4 regions of the Streptomyces lienomycini genome follow, and region 1 is predicted to be linked to each of the others. Evidence: riboswitches for the same ligand, from Rfam matches in the RefSeq annotation. Region 1 holds a riboswitch; each other region holds the start of a gene.
What was found. A riboswitch is a leader RNA that binds a small molecule or an ion and turns the genes downstream of it on or off. The one in region 1 is predicted to bind cyclic di-AMP.
Positions count from the first base shown of each region.

Region 2: it holds a riboswitch for cyclic di-AMP, as region 1 does, so the genes downstream of both, BJ961_RS13465 (M23 family metallopeptidase) here and BJ961_RS03070 (transglycosylase SLT domain-containing protein) in region 1, are expected to answer to the same signal.
Region 3: it holds a riboswitch for cyclic di-AMP, as region 1 does, so the genes downstream of both, BJ961_RS34815 (M23 family metallopeptidase) here and BJ961_RS03070 (transglycosylase SLT domain-containing protein) in region 1, are expected to answer to the same signal.
Region 4: it holds a riboswitch for cyclic di-AMP, as region 1 does, so the genes downstream of both, BJ961_RS08945 (M23 family metallopeptidase) here and BJ961_RS03070 (transglycosylase SLT domain-containing protein) in region 1, are expected to answer to the same signal.

Region 1 is NZ_CP116257.1:638,981-641,172, forward strand. Features, by position in the region: gene BJ961_RS03065 (HAD family hydrolase) at 1-573, shown strand, start outside; gene BJ961_RS03070 (transglycosylase SLT domain-containing protein) at 597-1,088, opposite strand; cyclic di-AMP (ydaO/yuaA leader) riboswitch at 1,093-1,260, opposite strand; gene BJ961_RS03075 (polyprenyl synthetase family protein) at 2,005-2,192, shown strand, end outside.
Region 2 is NZ_CP116257.1:3,004,091-3,006,282, forward strand. Features, by position in the region: gene BJ961_RS13460 (tyrosine-protein phosphatase) at 1-409, opposite strand, end outside; cyclic di-AMP (ydaO/yuaA leader) riboswitch at 837-996, shown strand; gene BJ961_RS13465 (M23 family metallopeptidase) at 999-1,952, shown strand; gene BJ961_RS13470 (SGNH/GDSL hydrolase family protein) at 2,177-2,192, shown strand, end outside.
Region 3 is NZ_CP116257.1:7,635,125-7,637,316, forward strand. Features, by position in the region: gene BJ961_RS34815 (M23 family metallopeptidase) at 1-767, opposite strand, end outside; cyclic di-AMP (ydaO/yuaA leader) riboswitch at 778-935, opposite strand; gene BJ961_RS34820 (PP2C family protein-serine/threonine phosphatase) at 1,160-2,192, opposite strand, start outside.
Region 4 is NZ_CP116257.1:1,937,124-1,939,315, forward strand. Features, by position in the region: gene BJ961_RS08940 (M16 family metallopeptidase) at 1-514, shown strand, start outside; cyclic di-AMP (ydaO/yuaA leader) riboswitch at 706-870, shown strand; gene BJ961_RS08945 (M23 family metallopeptidase) at 883-1,647, shown strand; gene BJ961_RS08950 (GntR family transcriptional regulator) at 1,794-2,192, shown strand, end outside.

The DNA.
Region 1 (2,192 bases):
CACCGGATGCGCTGGTCGGTCACCCTGGACCGGGAGCTGGCCGAGACCGCGCTCGGCAAGATCGAGGCCGAGGTGGGCCAGGTGTACGCCGCGGTCGACCAGGACGGGGTCGACGGGCTCACCCTCATCGAGCCGGGGTACCTGATGCCCCACCCGACGCTGCCCGCGGTGCGCGTCGAGCGGCGTGCCGAGCTGTGGGCCACCCCGATCAGCAAGGTGCTGCTGCGCCACCCCGAACTGACCGACGACGAGCTGACGGAGACGGCCCGCGCGGTGGTCGGTTCCCTCGCGACGGTCACCATGTCGGGGCCGGGCACGGTGGAGCTGCAGCCGTGCGGCATCACCAAGGCGACCGGCCTGGCGCTGGCCGCCGAGCACCTCGGCGTCGAGCGGCGGCGGACCATCGCCTTCGGGGACATGCCCAACGACATCCCCATGTTCGACTGGGCGGCCCACGGCGTCGCCATGGCCGGTGCCCACCCGGAACTCAAGGCGGTCGCCGACGAGGTCACCACGACGAACGAGGACGACGGCGTGGCCGTCGTCCTCGAGCGGATCTTCGGTACCTCTTAGTACGTTCCGGTGCCTCGCGGGGCTCAGTACGCGCTGAAGACGTTGTCCATCGAGCCGTAGCGGTCGGCCGCGTAGTTGCAGGCCGCGGTGATGTTGGCGACCGGGTCGTACGGGTCCCAGGAGGTGCCCTCGACGTGGTACGCCTGGAAGGTCGGGTCGATCACCTGGAGCAGGCCCTTGGACGGGGTGCCGTTGACGGCGTTGATGTCCCAGTTGTTGATGGCGAGCGGGTTGCCGGAGGACTCCCGCATGATGTTGCGGTGGATGCCGTCGTAGCTCCCGGGGATGCCGTGCTGCGCCATGATGTCGAGCGACTCGCGGATCCAGCCGTCGAGGTTGTCCGGGTACGCCGTCGCCGCCGTGGTGGCGGTCGTGGCGGCGGCCGGGGTGGCCGCGGAGGCGGTGCTGGCGCCGATGAGCGGCAGCGCGAGCACCGCGGCACCGGTGCCGGCCACGGCGAGCCTGCGCACGAGGCGGCCGGTGCGGGCGTGACGGTTGTGAAGGTTGGCAGACATGCTGTGTCCCTCTCCTTACGCCTGCGAGGTGAGCTGTCGGGTTCGGGCGGGGAGGTGCCCGGCCGTGCCCTGACGGGTACGGCTTCACCCCGAGCCGCTCCGGTGGTGACCGGTGCGGCGACTTACCTGGGTCCCCCGCTCCTGCCGGCGAGTGTGTTGGCGGATGACTGTGCGTCCGGGCGGTGGCAGGATTCGGCGTCCGCCCGACAGGCCGGGAACGTATGCGAGAGCACATGTCCGGAACAAGTGCAGGAATCACCCAACATGCCTGTTGACCTTGGTCTGGGGGGTTTGTGGCTCTTGATCCTTTGCGGTTGCCAACCCCCAACTGGCTTGCGGGGCAAAGGGAGGGCACAGGTGGCGACGGGGTTGCCTGCCGGCGGCCCGGCGTGAGCCAACTCACTGGCCTCAACAAGCGCGGCAAAACGGGCATTAACCTCAACAGGGCGCCAATCGGCCACGGGTGGGGACGGCTTCGGGTGTCGAGCGCCCGGGGGAGGGAAACGAGGGGTGGGGGAGCGCGCGCCGCGCCTGTCGAGCGGGCGCGCGTGCCGATCGGGTGACGTTCTCGAAGCGCGGGCCGTTGGGAGGGGTGATGGGATCTTCGGTGGTGGGGGTCTTCGGTGGTGAGGATCTTCGGCGGCGGGGATCCCCGGTGGCGTGGATCTTCGAGGGCGGTTTCCGCTCCGCTCGTACTCCGGGGCGCGTCCCCTCCGGCTCCTCGGGCGAGGTCCGTCAAAATCTGCTCATATCACCTGATCAAAAACATACCGTTCATGATCCGATACCGACCGGCCTGTAACCGTGGGCGCTAGCGGTGATCGAAACGTGACCGGATACGCTGACTTGAGTGGTGGCAGCGACCTATCGACAACCGGGTAATCGCCAGTAGACACCAGCAGACAGGAGACCCCTCGTGACCGTCGTCGGGCCGTTCGGGCTGAGCGTGCGGGACCAGGCTCTGGAAGCCGATGTCCAGGCCGGATTGGTTGCTGTCGAGGAAGGGTTGCTTGAGGCAACCAAAAGCGAGGTGCCGTTCATCACGGGAGCCGCCCAGCACCTGGTGCGGGCCGGCGGGAAGCGGTTCCGGCCGCTGCTGGTGAT
Region 2 (2,192 bases), 2.4 Mb from region 1:
CCGTGCGCTCCGTGACCATCACGCGGTAGGAGTCGATCATCCGGTGGGCGGCCTTGCCGTCGGCGAGGATCTCCCGCAGCTGGTCCAGGTCCCCGTCGCGGACCATCTTCCAGAACTCGGCGCCGTCGGCCGGATCGCTCAGCGGCAGGTTCACGTTGCGCACGCCCGGCAGCTCGACGTCCGGCCCCTCGAGCTTCTGGTCGGCCGCGTTGCGGAAGTCGAAGATCGTGTGCAGACCCAGCGACGCCAGGAAGGCGGCGTCCTCGCCGGTGGCGTGCGCCAGGTGACCGCTGCGGAAGAGCACCCCCTGCCGCACCCGCCGCCCGTCCACGGTCGGCAGTCCGCCCACGTCCCGGAAGTTGCGCACACCGGTCAGCTCGGGTTCGGTCGACGGGACCTGCTGCGTCACGGGGACTCCTCCCACTCCGCCCCGCCGACGCTGCTCGCAGGCGGGCGCACCACCCGACGATACGGCATCGCCTCGACGCGGCAGCCGCTCCGCAAGGGGTATTGCGTGACGATAAGAGCCGTCTGTCCGAATTGGTGCCTTGATGACAACTGCGCCTGAAATGGCGAGAGGTGGATGGGTGACGCGTGAGCAGCGTCATATCCGTAACGGTGCGTTGCCCGTCATGTTCACGTAATTCGGTTGGCATTCAAGGAAATTCGCGGAATTGGCCGCCCTCGAAATCGACGCAGTGTTACCGGCTGTTCCCGCAAAGGATCAATCAAAACACCCGCCAGGGGAACCCCGCGCTTGTCCCTGCGCGTCCCGGTCCCTTACGTTCACCACCGATCCGGACGGACGCCTAATCCTGCCGCCGACCGGAGCCCGCACTCATCCACCACCCGTACACGGCAGGAGCGGGGGACCCACAGGTAGAACTGCCTGTTCCGGTTCCCGGAACGGCTTGGGGTAAAGCCGCGTTTCGGCGCGGCCGGGCATCTCCAGCCCGCACCCGACAGCTCACCTCGCAGGCGCCGGAGAGGAATTCGCCATGCCCGCGAAGGGTAAGCACCGCAGTACCAGGGCCATGCGCCTGACCCGCACCATCGCCGTCGCCGGAACCGGTGGCGCCGCGCTCGTGCTCCCGCTGATAGGCGCCGCCGGCGCCAACGCGGCGCCCGCGCACTCCGTTTCCGAGCAGGCCGCGCAGTCCATTCCGACGTCCGCCAAGAAGGCCGCCGCGAACGGCGCCGAGAAGAACTCGGATTCCCGGACGTACACCGTGAAGAGCGGTGACTACCTTTCGAAGATCGCCGACGAGCAGGACGTGGACGGCGGCTGGAAGAAGCTCTACTCGGACAACCGCGAGGCCGTCGGTTCCGACCCGTCGCTGATCCACCCCGGCCTCGAGCTCTCGATCGACGGACCGGCCGCCAAGGCGTCGGCGCCGTCCTCCGCGAAGACGCAGAAGCCCGCCGAGAAGCCGGCCGCCGAGAAGCCGGCCCAGAAGTCCGCGGACACCGAGAAGACCTCCTCCTCGGACTCCTCCGACTCCTCGGCGTCCTCGGACACCGGCACCCAGTCCGCCGGTACCACCAGCGGCTACACCTCCCCCGTCGCGGGCGGCACCGTCGGCACGCCGTACCACCAGTCCGGCAGCATGTGGTCCAGCGGCTACCACACCGGCACGGACTTCGTCGTCCCGACCGGCACCTCGCTGAAGGCCGTCGGCACGGGCACCGTGGTCTCCGCGGGCTGGGGCGGCGCGTACGGCAACCAGGTCGTCATCAAGCTCGCCGACGGCCACTACGCCCAGTACGCCCACCTCTCCTCGCTCTCCGTCTCCGCCGGCCAGTCGGTGACGGCGGGCCAGCAGGTCGGTCTCTCGGGCGCCACCGGCAACGTGACCGGCCCGCACCTGCACTTCGAGATCCGCACCACGCCGGACTACGGCTCGGACATCGACCCGGTCGCGTTCCTGCGCTCGCACGGCGTCTCCGTCTGACCCCCGGTACACCGATCTGACGGCGGCCCGAAGGCTGCCCTCGCGCCACCGAAGGCCGGACCCCGATCCCCGGGTCCGGCCTTCGGTGTATTCCGGAATTGACGAATACTTTAGGCGTGGCCTTTCTCACCGCCCGTCAACCCCTTCCTACGGTCGCGTAGGTCACAACGCGCGGTGAATCATGGGCCGACGTGGCAGACGATTCGAAGAGTGACAGCAGAGCAGTGATCGGGTCGTACG
Region 3 (2,192 bases), 7.0 Mb from region 1:
ACCGCCTTGAGCAGCGTGCCCGTGGGGGCGGCGAAGTCGAGGCCGGTGTGGTGGCCGGAGGACCAGTAGGCGCCGGCCTGGCCGAAGGTCGAGGAGATCGTGTACGACGAGGTCGGCAGCGTGTACTGCTTGGCCAGCTTCGCGAGCCGTTCTGCCTCGGCCTTCTTCGCGGCCTCCTCCTCCGCCTTCTTCTTGGCGGCGGCGGCCTTGGCCTCGGCCTCCTTCTCGGCCTTGGCGGCGGCTTCCTGCGCCTTCTTCTCGGCGGCCGCCTGGGCCTCGGCGGCGGCCTTCGACTCGACCTGCGCCTGCTGCTGCTCGGCCTGCGCCATGATCCGGGCGCGCAGCGACTCACCGGCGTCGGCGGCGCTCTCGTCCGAGACGCCGGCGGAGGCCGCGGCGATGCCGCTGAGCGGGGTGGCGGAGCCCTCGGGCTCGGCCTCCTCCTCGCCGCCGGGCATGAGTGAGCCGACGTTCGGCAGGTCCGGCATGGAGATCGCGACCGGCGGCTTGCCGGTCTGCGCGCTGGCCATGCCGCCCGCGCCGACGGCGGCTATGACACCGACGCCGAGGACGGTGGAGCTGCGGGCGAGTCCGCCGCGCTGTTTGGCGACGCGGTGCCGGCCGCGCACGGGGCGGATGGACTCCGCGGTGGGATTCCACTCCTCCCAGGGGCCCTCTTCGGCGCGGGGGACGTCATGACCGAAGGTGTCGCTGCCGTGCCCTGCGGACACGAACGGGGCCTCGGGGGCAGGCCGGTTGGACGCCACGTGGGCGCACTCCTTTCCTTCCTTTCGCCTACCGGGTTAGCTGACGGGTTCGGAGCAGGAAGGTCTCCTACGGGTGTGCGGCGACCGTGTTTCCACGGCGCCATACGCCCGATTCACCCCAATGTGGTGGTTCCCCGGTTCCCTTGCGGGATTCGGCGCGTGCGCACGGAGCCGCCTTCTGTGACGACTGGGACGACCGCGCTGCGTTATCGAACGTTAATAGACGCGGGCCTCGGATTCCAAGCCGTTCCTCTTGATCATTAACGAAAACGGCCGGTGCGTACACCTCATGAACGGCGAAAACGGGGCGACTTGACCCTCCGTCCGTATTCCCCTTCACGCCGTTCGTTTCTGACGGTGTATCAGTTGTTATGCGGAGGGAGGTCGCGCTGTCACGGCTCGTGACAATGATCATGCTCGCCGGGTCGGGGGCGCCGTACGGCGAGCAGCGCCATGTCGTCGGCCATGCCGCCCCCGGAGTGCCGGCGCACGTCCTCGGCGAGGGTGTCGAGCAGCTTCACCGGATGGCGGAAGGCGCGGCCGGCCAGCCGCGCCTGCGGATCGTAGAACTCACCCCTTGCGTCCCGGGCTTCGGTCAGCCCGTCGGTGTAGAGCAGCAGCGTGGCCCCACCGGGGAAGGCGACCTCCTCCGCCCGGTCGGGCCACACACCCAGATCGCCCATGCCGAGCGGCAGCGCCGACTCGCGGGCGGGCAGCGCGCCCAGGGTTCCGTCGGCGTAGAGCAGCAGGGGCGGCGGGTGGCCGCGGTTGACGATGCGTACGGTGCCGTCGCCGTGCGGGAGTTCGACGAGGACGGCGGTGGTGAAGCCCTCGAAGGCGTCCAGCCCGTCGCGCCGGGTGCCCTCGCGCGCCAGCGCCCGCTCCAGCCGTTGCGCCACCGCCTCCAGGGTCGCCTCCTGCTCGGCGGCCTCCCGGAAGGCGCCGATCACGACGGCGACGGCGGCCACCGCGCCCATGCCCTTGCCGCGCACGTCCCCGACGATGAGCCGGACGCCGCGGGCGCTGTCCTGCACGGCGTACAGGTCGCCGCCGATGAAGGCGTCGGCCTGCGCCGCCTCGTAGCAGACGGCGATCTCGAAGCCGGCGATGCGCTCGGCGGGTTCGGGCAGTACGGCGCGCTGGGCGGCCGCGGCGATCTCGCGGACGGAGACGAGGCGCTCGTCGCTGCGGCGGACGAGGCCGTTCACCAGGACCGCGAGGACGGCGACCGTGGCGATGGTGATCAGCTCGGTGAGGGAGTCGACGTAGTGGATGACGCCCTTGCCGAGCTGGAGCCCGATGACCGAGGCGACCACGGCGACGCCGGTGAGCGCCGTGCCCCGCCGGGAGTAGATCGGCGCGGCGATCAGGGGTGCGGCGGTGTAGAGGGGGCCGGCGGTGAAGTACCTGGGGGTGAAGATGTCG
Region 4 (2,192 bases), 1.3 Mb from region 1:
CGGCACCCTCACCTCCCGCCTGGACCGTGTCCTGCGCGAGGAGAAGGGCTACACCTACGGTGTCCGGGCGTTCGGGCAGGTCCTGCGTTCCGCGCCGGACGGCACGGGCGCCGCGATGCTCGCCATCAGCGGCTCCGTCGACACCCCCAACACCGGCCCCGCGCTCGACGACCTGTGGACGGTGCTGCGCAAGCTCGCCGCCGAGGGACTCACCGACGCCGAGCGCGATGTGGCGGTGCAGAACCTGGTGGGCGTCGCTCCGCTGAAGTACGAGACGGCGGCGGCCGTGGCGGACACGCTCGCCGACCAGGTCGAGCAGCACCTGCCCGACGACTTCCAGGCGACGCTCTACCGTCAACTCGCCGCCACGGGCACGGTGGAGGCCACCGCGGCGGTCGTCAACGCCTTCCCGGTGGACCGCCTCGTGACGGTCCTCGTCGGTGACGCCGCGCAGATCAGGGAGCCCGTCGAGGCCCTCGGCATCGGCGAAGTCACCGTGGTGGCCGCCGAGTAGCGGCACGCGCGTGAGGCGGCCCTGGTGACCGATGTGTCACCAGGGCCGCCGTTTGTCCGGATTGGGAGAGTGATCGCCTGTCTGCCCTGTGGCGTGCGCTACAAAATGCCTGTTGCGTTTGAGGATTGAACGCAGCCGCGTTTAGCGTCATCCGGGCTGTTCGTCAGGCAGTGCGCCGCACCCGCGGCACCGGACAGTCATCGCCGAGTCCCCGTACGGCGCGAGCCAGGGGAGCCGGGGACCCATCGCAGTCCCTGGGGTGAATCGGACGCCCGCGCGTGCAGCGAGGGGGTCCGTAGGAGACCTTCCACCTCCGAACCCGTCAGCTAACCCGGTAGGCGAGAGGGAAGGAAAGGACAAGCCTCTACATGGCGTTCACGCGCGCCACCGGGAAGCACCGCCGTCCAGGCCGGGTGCACCGCAGCACCGCCCGCGCGGCGGGAGTCGCGGCCCTCGCCACCACCGGCGTCGTCGGCACCCTCGCGGCTCCGGCGCTCGCCGCCGAGCCCGAGGTGGAGCAGAGCGGACTCACCCCGGTCGTCACCATCGGCGACTCCATAGCCGACGAGGTCGACGCCCAGGCCGTCGCCCAGGAGCAGGCGGCCGCGGACGCCGCCGCCCGCGAGGCGGCCCGGGAAGCGGCCCGCGAGCGGGCGGCCGAGGCGGCCAAGGAGGCGCACGAGGCCAAGGAGCGCGCCGCGCGTGAGGCGGAGCGCAAGCGCCTCAACACCTTCGTCGCGCCGATCACCGCCTCATACGTCTCCACGGCGTACCAGGCCGGCAGTTCTCTGTGGTCCTCCGGCAGCCACACCGGCATCGACTTCCACGCCTCCAGCGGCACCTCCGTGCACGCCGTCGGCGTCGGCACCGTCGTCGAGGCAGGCTGGGGCGGGGCGTACGGCAACCAGGTCGTGATCAAGATGCACGACGGCACGTACACGCAGTACGGGCACCTGTCGTCCATCGGCGTCTCGGTCGGCCAGTCGGTCGAGCCCGGCCGGCAGATCGGCATCTCCGGCGCCACCGGCAACGTCACCGGGCCCCACCTGCACTTCGAGGCCCGTACGAGCCCCGAGTACGGTTCGGACATGGACCCCGTCGCCTATCTCCGCTCCCACGGCGTGAACATCTGACAACGGCATCCGAAAGACCCCGGCTTCACGAGCCGGGGCTTTTCGCATTTAATGGCGCTTGACTGGGCCGCCAGTCGCCGGGTGCGCGTTCATCGGTGACGTTTCGCGGGGGAAGTCGACGTTCGACGGGGAAAGGGAGGGCGGTCATGCGTATTCCGGCGCATTCGGTGTGCACGGCGATCCGGGACGACATCGTCACCGGCGTCCACGGCCGCGGGAGCCGGCTCACTGAGGAACTCCTCGCCCGCCGTTACGGCGTCTCCCGCGTACCGGTCCGTGAGGCCCTGCGCACGCTGGAGGCCGAGGGCTTCGTGGTGACCCGGCGACACGCGGGCGCGTGCGTCGCGGAACCGACCGAGCGGGAGGCCGCCGACCTGCTGGAGGCGCGTGCGCTGCTGGAGCCGCTCGGCGCCTCCCGGGCCGCCCGGCGGCACACCGAGGCCCACCTCAAGGTGTTGCGCGGGCTGGTCAGGCTGGGGCAGGAGCGGGCCAGGCAGGGCACCGGGGAGGACCTGCGCTCCCTGGGCGGCTGGTTCCACGAGACC